DNA from 2 places in the Stenotrophomonas sp. YJH_SMC_10 genome. Region 1 is predicted to be linked to the other one. Evidence: riboswitches for the same ligand, from Rfam matches in the RefSeq annotation. Region 1 holds a riboswitch; the other holds the start of a gene.
The links. Region 1 has a riboswitch for cobalamin ahead of btuB (TonB-dependent vitamin B12 receptor). Riboswitches for the same ligand answer to the same signal wherever they lie in the genome.

Region 1 (7,139 bases):
GAGTTCAACGATTGCCGCCGCGCGCGAAGGGCGTTGGCAGGTGCACCTGACGCCCCGCGCCCTGCCGCTGGACTGGCTGGGCGATGTGCGCGGCCGCCGGGTGCTGTGCCTGGCCTCGGGCGGTGGCCAGCAGGCACCGGTGCTGGCGGCGGCCGGGGCCGACGTCACCGTGTTCGACCTGTCCGACGGGCAGCTGGAACAGGACCGCAGCGTGGCGGCGCGCGACGGCCTGCGGCTGCGCACGGTGCAGGGCGACATGCGCGACCTGCACGTATTTGCCAATGACAGCTTCGATGTGGTGTTCCACCCCATTTCCAATCTGTACGTGCCCGACGTGCGCCCGGTCTGGACCGAATGCCGGCGCGTGCTCGCGCGCGATGGCATGTTGATGGCCAGCTTCTACAACCCGGTGCTGTTCGTCGGTGCGCGCGATCCGCAGCTCGATGCGCAGGGCCTGATCCGGCCGCAGTACGCCATTCCCTATTCGGACCTGGAAGACCTGCCCGCCGCCGAACGTGAGGCGAAACTCGCCCGCGGCGATGCGCTGACCTTTGGCCACAGCCTGACCGAATTGATCGGCGGCCAGCTGGATGCGGGGTTCGTCATCGATCGCTTCATGGAAGACTGGCAGCCGCAGCCGCGCTTCCTGATCGACCGCTACCTGCCCACGTTCCTGGCCACCCGCGCGCGCCGGATCGGCTGAGGCGGATCGGCGCAGAAACCAGCGGCGTACAATGGGCGGCCCCACGTCGTGCAGGTGCCGTCCCTTGTCGTATCCCTATCCGCTGGTCGTGTTCGACCTTGATGGCACGCTGGTCGACAGCGCAGCTGATATCGCCGAAGCACTGAACCGCACGCTGGAAGACATCGGCATGGCACGCGTGCCGGAAGCCACCGTGCTCGGCTGGATCGGCGACGGCGTGCGCCGCCTGGTCGAACAGGCCGTGCACGCCGCCGGTCGTGAGGTCGACCTGGCCGAGGTGATGCCGGTCTTCATGGTGCACTACCGCGAGTGCCTGCTGCGCAGCCCGCGCCTGTTCGATGGCGTGGCCGACGCACTGGCGCAGCTGCGCGCGCGCGACGTGCCACTGGCGATCTGCACCAACAAGCCCGAAGCACTGGTGCCGCCTCTGCTGCAGCACCTGGGCATTGGTGATGCGTTCGCGCTGGTACTGGGGGGCGATTCGCTGCCGCAGCGCAAGCCCAGTGGCGAACCGCTGCGGCACATCGCTACGCATTTCGCGCTGCCGGTGGACGCCTGCCTGATGGTGGGAGATTCGTTGACCGACTACCGCGCCGCCGAAGAGGCCGGCATGCCGATCGCGCTGGTGCGCTACGGCTACCCGCGCGGCCTGGATCTGGCCAGCGCGCATGCGGTGGCAGTGATCGACGACCTGCGTGAGTTGCCGGGGTTGGCCGCGGGCCGGTAACCCAGCCAACGCAACAGGTGGTGCCGGCCGCTTGCCGGCAACCCAAGGCCGACGCAACAGGTAGTGCCGGCCGCTGGCCGGCAACCCAGGGCCAACGCATCGGGTAGTGCCGGCCGCTGGCCGGCAACCCAGGGCCAACGCAACGGGTAGTGCCGGCCGCTGGCCGGCAACCCCGAGGACGTCGCCGAAGGTCATGATGTTGCCGCCCGCTGGCCGGCACCACCATGACCGTCGCGGTCATTTCGGCTGGTAACGCACGCTCAGCTGGTACTCGCGACCGGGCTGGTTGAACCACGCCACTGTTTCATAGCGGCGGTCGAACACGTTGGCAGCGCGCGCCAGCAGCGACCACGACGGCGTCAATGCGTATTCGGCGCGAACATCCAGCGTACCGTAGCCGCCCACCTTCACCGCATTCGAGGCGTCGTCATAGCGCTTGCCCGCACCCTGCACGGTGAGGCCGGCACGGAAGTCCCCGAAGCGGCGATCGATGTCCAGGCGCGCAGTCTGCTGTGCACGACGCGGCAGCCATTTGTCGAACTGGCTGCTGCCGCGGGTGCGGTTGCGCGGGTCGGTGTAGCTCAGCTGCGCGTTGAGGTCGAAGCCGGCCAGCAGCATGCCACCGGTCAGTTCGGCGCCGCGGATGCGCGCCTTCTCCACCTGCTGCATCCTGAACGTCGACGCATCGTAGGTGATCAGGTCATCGATGCGGGTCTCGTACACATCCAGGCCCCAATGCCAGCCCTGGCCCTGCTGCGAAACCCCCAGGTTGGCACTCTTGGACTTCTCCGGCTTCAACGTCGGCACGCCGCTCCACGGGTCGTACAGGTCGCTGAAGGTCGGCGCCTTGAACGCGGTGCCGTAGCTGGCATTGACGCGCAGGCCGTGTCCCAGTTCCATCGCCCAGCCGACACTGCCGGTGGCATGGTTGCCGAACTGCTGGTTGTCGTCGTTGCGCGCACTGGCCTGTAGCTGGTGGCGACCAAAGCGGCCCTGGTACTGCACGAACACGCCGGTGTTGCGACGGCTGTCGACCAGATAGCCGGCACTGCTGCCATCCAGGTTGTCCTGGCTCCAGTCCACACCGGTGCTCAGCAGCTGGCCCTCGGCCAAGCCGATGTCACCCTGCAGCGAGGCGCTGTCGCGGTGGGTCTGCGCACTGCCACGCGCACCGAAGTCGCCGACGTTGTCCGACTCGTTGTCGCTGCGGCCGACATTGGCGGTCAATGCCAGGCGCTCGGACGGGGTGTAGCGCACCTTGCCGGCCAGCACCTGCTGACGGGTTTCCGAGTAGTTGTAGTAGCCGTCGTAGTGGTTCTTGCCGTCGGCACGCAGTGCGCTGCCTTCCACGCTCCACTGGTCGTTGAAGGTGTAGCCGCCGCGCAGGCTCTTGGACAGGTTGCGGTAGCCGTCGCGGTCATGTTCGTCGGCAAAGCAACCGGTGAACAGCGTTGCCGAGCCGCGGCAGGCATCGATGCCATCAGAATGCTGGTAGGCGATGTCGGCGCCGAACCAGCCGCGCTCGGTACCGCCGCCGATGCCGCCGCTGGCCTCGCGCAGGCCGTTGCTGCCACCGCCGAGCTGGAAGTGCGGCGCGAAATCGCCCGGGGTGCGGCGGGTGAAGATCTGGATCACGCCGCCGATGGCGTCGGCACCGTACAGGCTGGACTGCGGGCCACGCACGATCTCCACGCGCTCGATCTGCGCCAGCGGCAGGTCCTGGTACATCGCCAGGCCGAGGTCGGCGCTGTTGATGCGCACGCCATCGACCAGCACCACGGTGTGGCCCGAGTTGGTGCCGCGCAGGAACAGCGAGCTCTGCTTGCCCAGCCCGCCGGCATTGGTCAGGTTGATGCCGGCGCGGCCGCGCAGCAGTTCCTGCAGTGAAGTGGCCTGGCTGGATTCGATCTGGGCGCGGTCGATCACCTGCGCCGGCGCGATGCTGTCCTGCAGGGCGATCGGGGTGCGGGTGGCGGTGACCAGGATCTGGTCGAGCGCGGTGGTGTCATCGGCGGCCTGGACCAGCGCGGGCAGGGCGGCCAGCACGGCCAGGGACAGCATTCGGGACTGCAGCTTCATGGGGAACTCCAGGTGCCACGCACGCCCGCGTGGCGAAGGGGAGGAGCCGCGAAGGCAGGCATGCGCCGACGCCGCAGCGCAGGCTGCGGTCATCCAGCGCCATGCCCACCGCATCGCGACCTGAGGCTTCCGGGCCGGTCTCCGGGCTTGCCGCCGGGTGGCCGGGGGGCCACCGTCCAGGCGCCTTCCCATGCACAGGGCACAGTGGCGTTGTTGCCTGGAACTGACGTGCTTACCGTTGCGGGGGCAGCGCCGGCATGGCGTGGAATCACGCGTCACCGGCTTCCCGTTTCAACCTGCCGGCCGTGGCCGCAGGTCACCTGGAAGTGCGCGCAGTCTACGGCATCGCAGGCGGCCCGTAGCGCCGCGCTTGCTCGACTGCCTTTGCCATGCCTTTAGAATGGCCCCTTGATCCCGTGGTGCCGTTGCCGATGTCCGCCTGTTTTCCGCTGTTCCCGCGTTGCCTGTACAGGACGCGCGCATGATCCTCGACCTGGTCCGCCATGCCGGCAACGGTCGCGATGAGTTCCTCGATGGCCGCAGCGATCCACCGCAGCTGGCCCGCCTGCCGCAGGAACTGGTCGATGCCTACGCCGCGCAGCCCTGGGAGCGGGTGATCAGTTCGCCGCGGCTGCGCTCGCTGCACACGGCGATGGCCCTGGCCACCCCGCGCGGGCTGGACGTGGAAGCAGACGAGGAATGGGAAGAGCTGGATTTCGGCGATTGGGACGGGCAGTCGCTGTTCGACCTGCCGGAGGATGCACTCGCTGCCTTCCACGCCGATCCGCATGCGTTCCCACCGCCGAACGGCGAAAGCTGGGGCCACTTCGAGCGGCGCATCGCGCGCGCGCTCGACCGCCTGCTGGACGAGGATGATCCGGTGCCGACGCTGGTGGTTAGCCATGGTGGCCCGCTGCGCATGGTGCTGTCGCAGGTCTGCGGCCTGCCGATGTCGCTGTGCTGGGCGCTGCGCATCGACCACGGCACGCGCCTGCGGGTATGGCTGGAACGTGGCGAAGCCGGGCTGGCAGGCGAGCTGCTGGAACTGCAGCAGCCGTAACCCCTCGGTAGTGCCGGCCGCTGGCCGGCAGCCTCGGGAACGCTGCGAAGATCATGCAGTTGCCGGCCAGCGGCCGGCACTACCAGGCCGTCAATCCTCGTCTGCATCCTCGGCAACGCTGTCTTCAGCGTCATCGTCGGCATCGAAGCGTTGTTCGTGCACCGGGCCCGAGGCGGGGCCGGCCGCCTTCAGCGGATGCGCGGCGATGCGTGCTTCGTAATCCTGCACCAGCGCCTCACGCTGCGGCTCGCTGAGTTCCTGCCAGTGGCAGTCCAGCAACGCGCCTTCCAGCGAGTACAGCAGGTTCAGGCTGGGCTTGAAGCCGGCGCGCTTGACCTTGACGAAGGCGCCCACCGCACCGATCGCGACCAGATCCTCGCGGCTGCGCAGGCCGACCTGGCGCAGCCAGGCCGCGCTCTTGGGGCCGATGTTGCGCAGCTTGGGTGCGCTCATCCCAGCGCCTCGACGAATACCCGGGCGATGGCTTCCAGGCCGGCCTGGTCATCGGCGTCGAAGCGGCCGATCTTCGGGCTGTCGATGTCGAACACGCCGATCAGTTCATCACCGCGCAGCAGCGGTACCACCAGTTCCGAGCGCGAGGCCGAATCGCAGGCGATGTGGCCGGGGAAGGCATCGACGTCGTCCACGCGCTGGGTCACGCGCTGGCTGGCGGCGGCACCGCACACGCCCTTGTCCAGCGGGATGCGCACGCAGGCCGGCAGGCCTTGGAACGGGCCGACCACCAGTTCCTTGCCGTCGTAAAGGTAGAAGCCCACCCAGTTCAGGTCGGGCAGGGCGTGGTAGACCAGTGCGGAGAGGTTGGCCGCGTTGGCGATGCGGTCGGACTCGGCGTAGACCAGGCCACGGGCCTGTTCCAGCAGCTGGGCGTATTGTTCCGGCTTGCTGCCGGTGAGCGAGGCATTGGCGAACATGCCCGCAGTCTAGCAAGCGCGCCGGGCCGGCGATAATGCACGCTCTGTTGCCCTGTTGGAGCCCATCGATGCCGTTGCCCGCTACGCTGCCGCCCGCCCTGTTCATCACCGGCACCGACACCGAAATCGGCAAGACCGCGGCCAGCACCGCGCTGCTGCATGCGCTGCGGCGGCGCGGCCTGCGCGCGGTGGGCATGAAGCCGGTGGCCAGTGGCAGCGAAGACCTGGGGCAGGGCCTGCGCAACGAGGACGCGTTGGCCCTGCAGGCGGCCAGCCGGCCGGTGCCGGACTATGCCGATCTGAACCCGTACGCGCTGCGGCAGCCGCTGGCACCGGAGCTGGCCGCTGCCGAGGACGGCGTGCAGGTGGAACTGACGCGGATCGTGGCCGCGTTCGCGCGACTGCGCGCGCAGGCCGACATCGTGGTGGTGGAGGGCGTCGGTGGGTGGCTGGCACCGGTCTCGGCCACGCTGGACCAGCTCGACCTGGTACGTGCACTGCAGTTGCCGGTGCTGCTGGTGGTGGGCATGCGGCTGGGCTGCGTCAACCATGCGCGCCTGACCGCGCAGTCGCTGCAGGCCAGTGGCGTGGAGTGCCTGGGCTGGATCGGCAACCACATCGATCCGGCCATGCAGCGCCAGGACGAGAACATCGCCACGCTGCGGCAGCGGCTGCCGATGCCGTGCTGGGGACGGCTGCCCCATCTGCCGGGGGCGGACGGCGAAGCGCTGAGCGCGCACCTGCTCGATTGATCCTGGGTAGTGCCGGCCGCTGGCCGGCAACTGCATCCACCCGGTGATCCCGATGGTGCCGGCCAGCGGCCGGCACTACCGTGCTGCAGCCGCCAGCTCCCGTGGGATCGCACCCAGCCGCTCCACCGCACCGGTGAAGCGCGCATCCAGCGTCTGGCAGCACGACAGGCGCAGGCAGTGGCGATAGCGCGCACCGCGCGAGTACACCTGGCCGGGCATGAACACGATGTCCTCCTGCAGCGCTCGCTCGAACAGCTCGCGCGTGTCCACGCCCGGCAGTTCCAGCCAGAGCAGGAAGCCGCCCTGCGGTTCGGTCGCGCGGGTCCCGGCCGGGAAGTGTTCGGCCACCAGCTGGCGCAGCCGTCCCACCTGTTCGCGGTACAGCCGGCGCATGCGGTGCAGGTGATGCTCGTAGCTGCCCGCCTCCAGATACGCCGCGACCGCATCGCCGAGCAGTTGTGGCTCGCCGCCGGTGGACTGGAATTTCAGCAGCGCGATGCGTTCGGCGAAGCGGCCGCCATCCAGCCAGCCGATGCGGTAATCCGGCGCCAGCGTCTTGGAAAAGCCTCCCACGACCATCACCCAGCCGTCGCGATCGAAGGCTTTCAGCAACGGAGCCGGTGGCTCGCAGAACTGCAGCTCGGCATACACCGCATCCTCGATCAGCGGCAGCTGGCGTGCATTGACCAGCTCGGCCAGGCGCTGCTTGGCGGCGGTCGGCATGGTACAGCCCAGCGGATTGTGCACGGTGGGCATCACCACCAGTGCGGCCAGCGGCGTGTGCTCCAGCATCGCCTCCAGCGCATCGACCTCCAGGCCGTGCTGCGGATGGGTGGGCAGCTCGATGGCCTGCAGGCCGAGGTTGGCCAGCAACGGGTACAGGTTG
Region 2 (7,139 bases), on a different contig from region 1:
TGCGGTTCAGCAGCCGTACGCCCAGATGCGCCTCCAGCCGGTTGATGTTCTGCCCGACTGCGGTGGCACTGATGCCAAGGATGCGGGCCGCGGCGGCAATGCTGCCGGTCTCTGCGGTGCGGGTGAAGCTGCGGATCAGTTGCAACAGGTTCATGACCAACCAGCTTGCCACGATGGAGGCCAAGTATCGCTTGGGACTGAACCCATCGGTTCGGCTGCATCGGCGATCATCCCGCCGCTGGGCAGGATGCTGCCCTACACTGTGCCGATGCGCCCCGATTCCATCCTCACCCTGTCCTGCCCCGACCGTACCGGCATCGTCTATCGCGTGTCCGGCCTGCTGTTCGACCACGGCTGCAACATCCTCGACGCCCAGCAGTTCGGTGACGAGGAAAGCGGCCGCTTCTTCCTGCGCGTGCATTTCGACCGTGACGCCGGCCTGCCGCTGGAGACCGTGCACGCCGCGATGGCCACGCTCGCCCAGGACTTCGGCATGGACTGGCAGCTGCACGATGGCCGCCGCCGCGCACGCCTGCTGGTGCTGGTCAGCAAACAGGGGCATTGCCTCAACGACCTGCTGTTCCGCGCCCACAGCGGCCAGCTGAAGGTCGACATCGCGGCGGTGGCGTCCAACCACGCCGACTTCGCGCCATTGGCCGCCTCCTACCAGGTTCCGTTCCACCACCTGCCGGTGACCGCCGATACGCGCGCGGTGCAGGAGCAGCAGATCATCGATCTGGTCGAGCGCGAGCGCATCGACCTGGTGGTGCTGGCGCGCTACATGCAGATCCTGTCACCCACGCTGTGCCGCGCGCTGGCCGGCCGTGCGATCAACATCCACCACAGCTTCCTGCCCAGCTTCAAGGGCGCGCAGCCCTACCACCAGGCACACGCGCGCGGGGTCAAGATCATCGGTGCCACCGCGCACTACGTGACCGAGGATCTGGACGAAGGCCCGATCATCGAACAGGACGTGGCCCGCGTGGACCACGCGATGGCACCGCGTGAACTGGTGCGGCTGGGCAGCGATACCGAATCGCTGGTGCTGGCACGCGCGGTTCGCCGCCATGTGGAGCACCGTATCCTGCTCAACGGGCACCGCACGGTGGTGTTCCGGTAACGTGCTGCCCCTTCGTGGTCCGCCGGGCATGGCCCGGCGCTACCCACGGGTGTGATCCGGTAGTGCCGGCCGCTGGCCGGCAACTGCAGGGATCCAGGCGTTGCCGGCCAGCGGCCGGCACTACCGCTCTGGGTCAGGCGATCGCGATCCCCGCCTTGCCCAGCGCCTCGCGCACCATCGCATCATTGGCTTCGGTCACCGGCCGGGTCAGCTCCCACAGGAACTTCACCCGGAAGCCGGACTTCACTGCGTCCTGCGCGCTCCACAGCACGCAGTAATCGCGGGCCAGGCCGCACACGTGCACTTCGCGGATGCGCCGCTCATGCAGCCAGCCGGCCAGGCCGGTGGCCGGGCGCTCGCCGTCGGGGCCGTGGTTCTCGCGGAAAGCGCTGTACGAATCCACCTGTTGGCGCGTGCCCTTGCGCAGGATCAGGTCGGCCGTGGTCCAGTCCACGCCCGGGTGCAGGGCGGCACCGGCGCTGCCCTGCACGCAGTGGTCCGGCCACAGGGTCTGCGGCTGCGCATGCAGCAGGATGGTCTCGAACGGGCGTTGGCCGGGGTGCTGGCTGGCGAACGAGGCATGGTCCGCCGGGTGCCAGTCCTGGGTCGCCACCACCGTGCGGTAGCGGCGCTGCGCCAACAGTCCGGCAATGGGGGCCACCAGCGCATCGCCCTGGTCGCAGGCCAGGGCGCCCCCGGGCATGAAGTCCGGCTGCAGGTCGATCACCAGCAGGGCGACATCGGCGGGCAGGGCGGTCATGGCAGTTCCGGTACAACAGAAGGGGCGACCAGCGTGGCCGCCCCATGCGCACACGTCAATCGCCCTGCGGCGTCCCAGCGTCCTGCCCGTAGTACAGCAGGCCGATCCTGATGCGCTCGCGGCCGTTCTCGCGGCGGTGGCGGTTGGCATCGCGCAGCGAGTACACGCAGCCGCAGTACTCCTGCTGGTAGAACTGCTCGCGCTTGCTGATCTCGATCATGCGGCTGGCACCGCCGCCCTTGCGCCAGTTGTAGTCCCAGTACTGCAGGCCTTCATAGCGCGAGGCGGCGCGAATGCCGCAGTCGTTGATCTGCGCCATGTTCTTCCAGCGCGAGATGCCCAGCGACGAACTGATGGTGTCGTAGCCGTGTTCGTGCGCGTACAGCGCGGTGCGTTCGAAACGCATGTCGAAGCACATCGTGCAGCGGATGCCGCGCTCGGGTTCGTTCTCCATGCCGCGTGCGCGGCTGAACCAGTTGTCGGTGTCGTAGTCGCAATCGATGAACGGAATGCCGTGCTGCTCGGCGAAGCGGATGTTCTCCTGCTTGCGCAGCTCGTACTCCTTCACCGGGTGGATGTTCGGGTTGTAGAAGAAGATCGCGTAGTCGATCCCGGAGGCGGTGATCGCTTCCATCACTTCGCCGGAACAGGGCGCGCAGCATGAATGCAGCAGCAGGCGCTTGCCGTCGGCGGGCAGGGTCAGGGTGGGGCGTTGGAACTCGGTCATCGTCGGGTGCGTCAGGGCGTGGAAGCGGGCTGGCCGGATACCGTGAACAGGACGCGCGCGGCCACACCGCCTGCGCGCGCAGGACGACGATGGCCCCGGCACCCTCCCCGCGGAGAGTCCAGGTCGAATCAGGGGACGGTCGTGTCCCCCGGCCGGGGCCGGTATTCGGGCTGATGGACACGGGCCGCAGCCCACCTACTCCCTGCCGCTTCCCAGGCGTGAGCCCAGTGCTGTTGGCAGGATTCGTTTCCATTCACCGCTGCGGGGCAGCTCCGGAATGGGCGCGCCAGGCGCCTTCACCGGATTCCCGTTTAAATCCCTGCCACCATCCAGACACGGCAGGGATACCTTCGGCGTGTGCAAGGTGGACCTGTTGGCCGCAGGGGTCAAGCCCGGGGTCGGATCCCCGTTGCCCCGCACCGGGCCCTGACTCCCGCAAACGCCTTCAGCGTCCCGCCGCCGCCCGGGCCCGGATGTCGTCCAGCCGCTGGTCGTGCAGCAGGCGCCCGTTCTCCCACACGGTCACCATCGCGTCCTCGAAGCCGACCGGCAGGGTGTCGTCGCCGTTGGCCGGCAGTGGCACCGTATGCAGGCTGCCGTCATCCAGGCGGCGCAGCAGGCGCATGCGGCCACGCTTGCTGGTCTTGCCGGCATCGGTGACCGGATCCTTGTATACATCGACCCACTCACCGTCGACCCGTGCCGCCGAGCACTTCAGCGCGAACTTCTGCGTGTCGCGGTCCAGTCGCTGCAGCAGGGCGCCGCCCATGCCGAAGGCCACGTTGTCGGCCGCGTAACCGTCGCCCGTGATGCGCTGCAGGATGGCGCGGATCGTGTCGGGGTTGATGCCATCGCCCTGGATCACCCGCACGTGGTTGAGCACGCGATAGCCCTTGCCGTTGATCACGTGGCCGAACGCTTCATCCAGCCGGCGCAGGCTTTCGGCCACCACCTCCACCGGGTCGCCCGAGTCGGGCCGGATGACCAGGGTGGCGCCCGAGGTGATCACTGCATCGCGCAGGGTGGTACCCCAGTGCTCGCTGATCGCGCGGTAGATGTCATAGCTGTCCGACACGACCGCCACGATCGCACCGGGCTTGCCGAACTGGCGCAGCATGTTGCGGTAGGCGTCCACTTCACGCTCGCGGCCCCAGCTGGTGATGGTGCTGTGCTCGGCGGCGGGAATCGAATAGCCGGCCATCGGCGCGTGATAGTGCGCGCGGGCCAGGCACAGGGCCGATACGGTATCGGTGCCGAGGAAGTTGACCAGGTGCGCGGCACCGCCGAGCGCGGCCGATTCCAGGCTCGATACACCGCGCGCGCCGAAGTCGTGCAGCTTGAACGGCAGCTGCCCCAGCGGATCGTCGCTGGTCTGCTGCAGGAACGCGGCAATCGTCTGCCGTGCGTGCCAGCTGATGGTGGCCACGGTGACCGGATACCACACGCGCAGCAGCAGCGTTTCCAGGTACGACGGCACCCAGAACGCGGCCGGATCGGTCGACTCGATCGTCATCAGTGCCTGGTGGGTGGGCACCACGCTGCCCTCGGGCACGGCACGGATGCGTACCGGCAGGTGGCCGCCAAGCCGGTCGACGATATCGCGCCAGCCGGTCTCGTTGAACGGTTCGCCATGCGCGGCGAACACCGCAGCGGCGTCGTCGATGTCGGCGTGGGTGACCGGCCGTGCCAGTGCGTCCTTGAGGATCGCCTGCAGGCCGAAGAACACCGTGCGATCGTGCAGGCCGCCACGCGATTCAACGTAGAAGAACGTGGCATCGGTACCCGGGGGGTACTGCAGCCAATGGCTGGCCTTGTAGCTGTCGGTGTTGAGGAGAAGATTATCGAGGTAGTGCATGACGGAAGCTCCTTCGCGTCGGGTGGCACCGGCGGTCTATCCGCCAGTGGAGAGGCCGGGCCTGTCAGCCGCGGCCGAGGAAATACTCCAGGATGTGCAGGTGGTCTTCGAACAGCTGCGGGCCCATGTCCAGGGCTTCACTCACCGGTATCCAGCGCGCCTTGTCGGCGTCATCGCCGCCGCGCACCGGCGGCAGCTCGCCGGCGGGGAATTCGAAGTGGAAACCGTGGGTGATGGTGCGGCCGCGCTGGCTGCGGTCGGGGTGGTCGAAGACCTGCTGGCCCTTCAGTGACCCCTTCAGCACCGGCAGCGGGATCTTCAGCCGGGTTTCCTCGCGCAGTTCGCGCAGGCAGCTGTCGAGCAGGCTCTGTTCCTGGCCGACGAAACCGCCGGGCAATGCCCACAGCCCCTTGCCGGGTTCCGAGCGGCGGCGCACCAGCAGCACGTGGCCCGAATGCACCACCACTGCATCGGTGGTGACGAAGGTCGGCGCGTAGGGCGCATCCTTCCAGGCGGCCTTGTACTGTTCGATGAAGCGGTACTCGGCGACCAGCTGGGCATAGGCCGGCGCGCTCTTGCGGAACGCTTCGAGCATGTCGAACACCGGCGCCGGCACATTGCCACGCAGCATCAGCAATGCACCGTGGAAGTCCACGTCGCCGGCCTCGAACAGGTAACGCCGCAGTTCGGTGGCCGACAGCGTGGCGGTGTGCTGCACGTCCACCAGCGGCCACTGCGGGAACTCGCGCAGGTAGTAGCTGGACGCATCCTTGTCCATGCCGATCAGGCCGACTCTGGCATCGGCGGCGGCGCCGTCGTTGCGCAGGGCGTCAGCCACCTGGCGCTGCACGTTGGCGATCCACTGTGCTTCGTTGTACAGGTGGTCACGCAGCGGGCGGATCAGCAGGCGGTCGCCATGGCCGTCGAGGGCCGCCTGGATCATCACGGCGCGTTCGGCCACGGTCCAGGGATTGCGGAGGCTGCGGGGGGTATCGGCAGAGCCGACCAGGAAGATCAGCTTGCGGGCCCGGCTCAGGGCCAGGCGGGCAACGGCGGCGTGGCCGTTGTGGAAGGGCTCGAATCGCCCGATGAAGACGAGATAGTCGAATTCCATGAGAATCCCTCATGTCGTTGTGGCAGCCGCGGGTCTGTCCCTTGGCTTGCTGCAGATGCTACGCCGATGGACGGGCCGGTCAAGCCTGCAGCCACGCTTTCTGCTGAACGGCGCATTGCGTGCGCGGACTGCGCCGTTGTTCTCAGGCCCTGAGAAGCCTCTGCGCCATACTGCAACCCACGCGGCGGACGGCATGCTCGGGGGCAAGACAGTGGCGGACAAGTACTGCGATCTGGTCATGAAAGGCGGCATCACCAGCGGCATCGTGTACCCCAATGCGGTACTGGCGCTGGCCCGCGAGTATCGGTTCAAGAGCATCGGCGGCACTTCGGCCGGCGCCATTGCGGCAGCGGTGGCGGCAGCGGCAGCCTGCGGTGATCGCCGCATGCAGGCTGGCGAGCAGCTTGCCGGCGACGCCGGCTATGGCGGGCTGTCGGCGGTGTCGGCACAGCTGTCGCGGCGCGGCTTCATCTACAGCCTGTTCCAGCCGGCGCGTGGCGCGCGCGCGGCCTATCGCCTGCTGGTGGTGCTGACCGGCAATGCCAGCCTGCCGCACAAACTGCTGTGCCTGGCCGTCGCCGTATTCGAGATCGCGCCGCTGGAAGTGCTGGTGTCGTTGGCGCTGCTGCTCGGGCTGGGCGGGTGGGGCGGTGGCTGGAGCGGGGTGGCCGCGACGCTGCTGCCGTCACTGCTGTGCGCGTACGGGGCTGGCGTCGCTGGCGCGGTGCTGCGGGTGGCACGGGTGGCGCGGCGCAACCTGCTGGGCCTGTGCAGTGGTCTCGGGCGCGATGCACGCAAGCCGGCATTGACCGAGTGGCTGCATGCGTGCCTGCAGCAGTTGTCCGGCAAGCCGCTGGATGCACCGTTGACCTTCGCCGACCTGCACGATGCGCCGCGCTATGCCGGTGAGCCGGACAGCCCGCATGCGATCAGCCTGCAGATGATCACCACCTGCATCTCGCACAACGAGCCGCGCACGTTGCCGCTGGGCGGCGCACAGTTCTGGTTCCTGCGCGAGGAGTTCGAACAGCTGTTCCCCGCCAGCGTCGTGCAGTGGCTGGTGAGCCAGGCTGGCCCGCCGCTGGAGGTGGACGGGCGGCGGTATTACCACCTGCCGCAGGGCCCGAAGCTGCCGGTGCTGGTGGCCACGCGCATGAGCCTGAGCTTCCCGCTGCTGATCAGCGCGGTGCCGCTGCATGAACCCTCACGCCGCGAACGACGCTGCGAACCGACCGCCCCTGCGGCCGACCCGGAGCACAACGTGGCCGACAGCATGGAGGGGCTGACCAGTGCCGGGCAGGCCTGCGGCCCGGTGATCACCGCCTTCCGCATCTGCTGGTTCTCCGATGGCGGCATCAGCAGCAACTTCCCGATCCATCTGTTCGACGCCGCCCTGCCGCGTTGGCCGACCTTCGCCATCAACCTGGTCTATCCGCAGCACGCCGAAGCAGTGAGCCAGGGCAGCGGCAGCCGGCAGGCGCTGGAGCATGCGGTGTTCCTGCCCACCGAAAACCGCCACGGCTGGCAACGGCATTACCAGTCCATTGCCACGCCGCTGGCCGC

Region 2: it holds a riboswitch for cobalamin, as region 1 does, so the genes downstream of both, AC5P9C_RS14950 (epoxyqueuosine reductase QueH) here and btuB (TonB-dependent vitamin B12 receptor) in region 1, are expected to answer to the same signal.

The regions. Positions count from the first base shown of each region.
Region 1 covers NZ_JCAFUS010000004.1:223,823-230,961, reverse strand. Annotated here, with positions in the region: gene AC5P9C_RS08460 (class I SAM-dependent methyltransferase) at 1-703, shown strand, start outside; gene gph (phosphoglycolate phosphatase) at 768-1,430, shown strand; gene btuB (TonB-dependent vitamin B12 receptor) at 1,668-3,509, opposite strand; cobalamin riboswitch at 3,625-3,848, opposite strand; gene AC5P9C_RS08445 (histidine phosphatase family protein) at 3,991-4,569, shown strand; gene AC5P9C_RS08440 (TfoX/Sxy family protein) at 4,660-5,022, opposite strand; gene AC5P9C_RS08435 (GAF domain-containing protein) at 5,019-5,501, opposite strand; gene bioD (dethiobiotin synthase) at 5,570-6,253, shown strand; gene AC5P9C_RS08425 (aminotransferase-like domain-containing protein) at 6,329-7,139, opposite strand, start outside.
Region 2 covers NZ_JCAFUS010000011.1:101,998-109,136, forward strand. Annotated here, with positions in the region: gene AC5P9C_RS14935 (LysR family transcriptional regulator) at 1-154, opposite strand, end outside; gene purU (formyltetrahydrofolate deformylase) at 269-1,120, shown strand; gene pncA (bifunctional nicotinamidase/pyrazinamidase) at 1,254-1,880, opposite strand; gene AC5P9C_RS14950 (epoxyqueuosine reductase QueH) at 1,936-2,607, opposite strand; cobalamin riboswitch at 2,747-2,974, opposite strand; gene AC5P9C_RS14955 (nicotinate phosphoribosyltransferase) at 3,053-4,462, opposite strand; gene AC5P9C_RS14960 (bifunctional nicotinamide-nucleotide adenylyltransferase/Nudix hydroxylase) at 4,527-5,576, opposite strand; gene AC5P9C_RS14965 (RpoH suppressor) at 5,770-7,139, shown strand, end outside.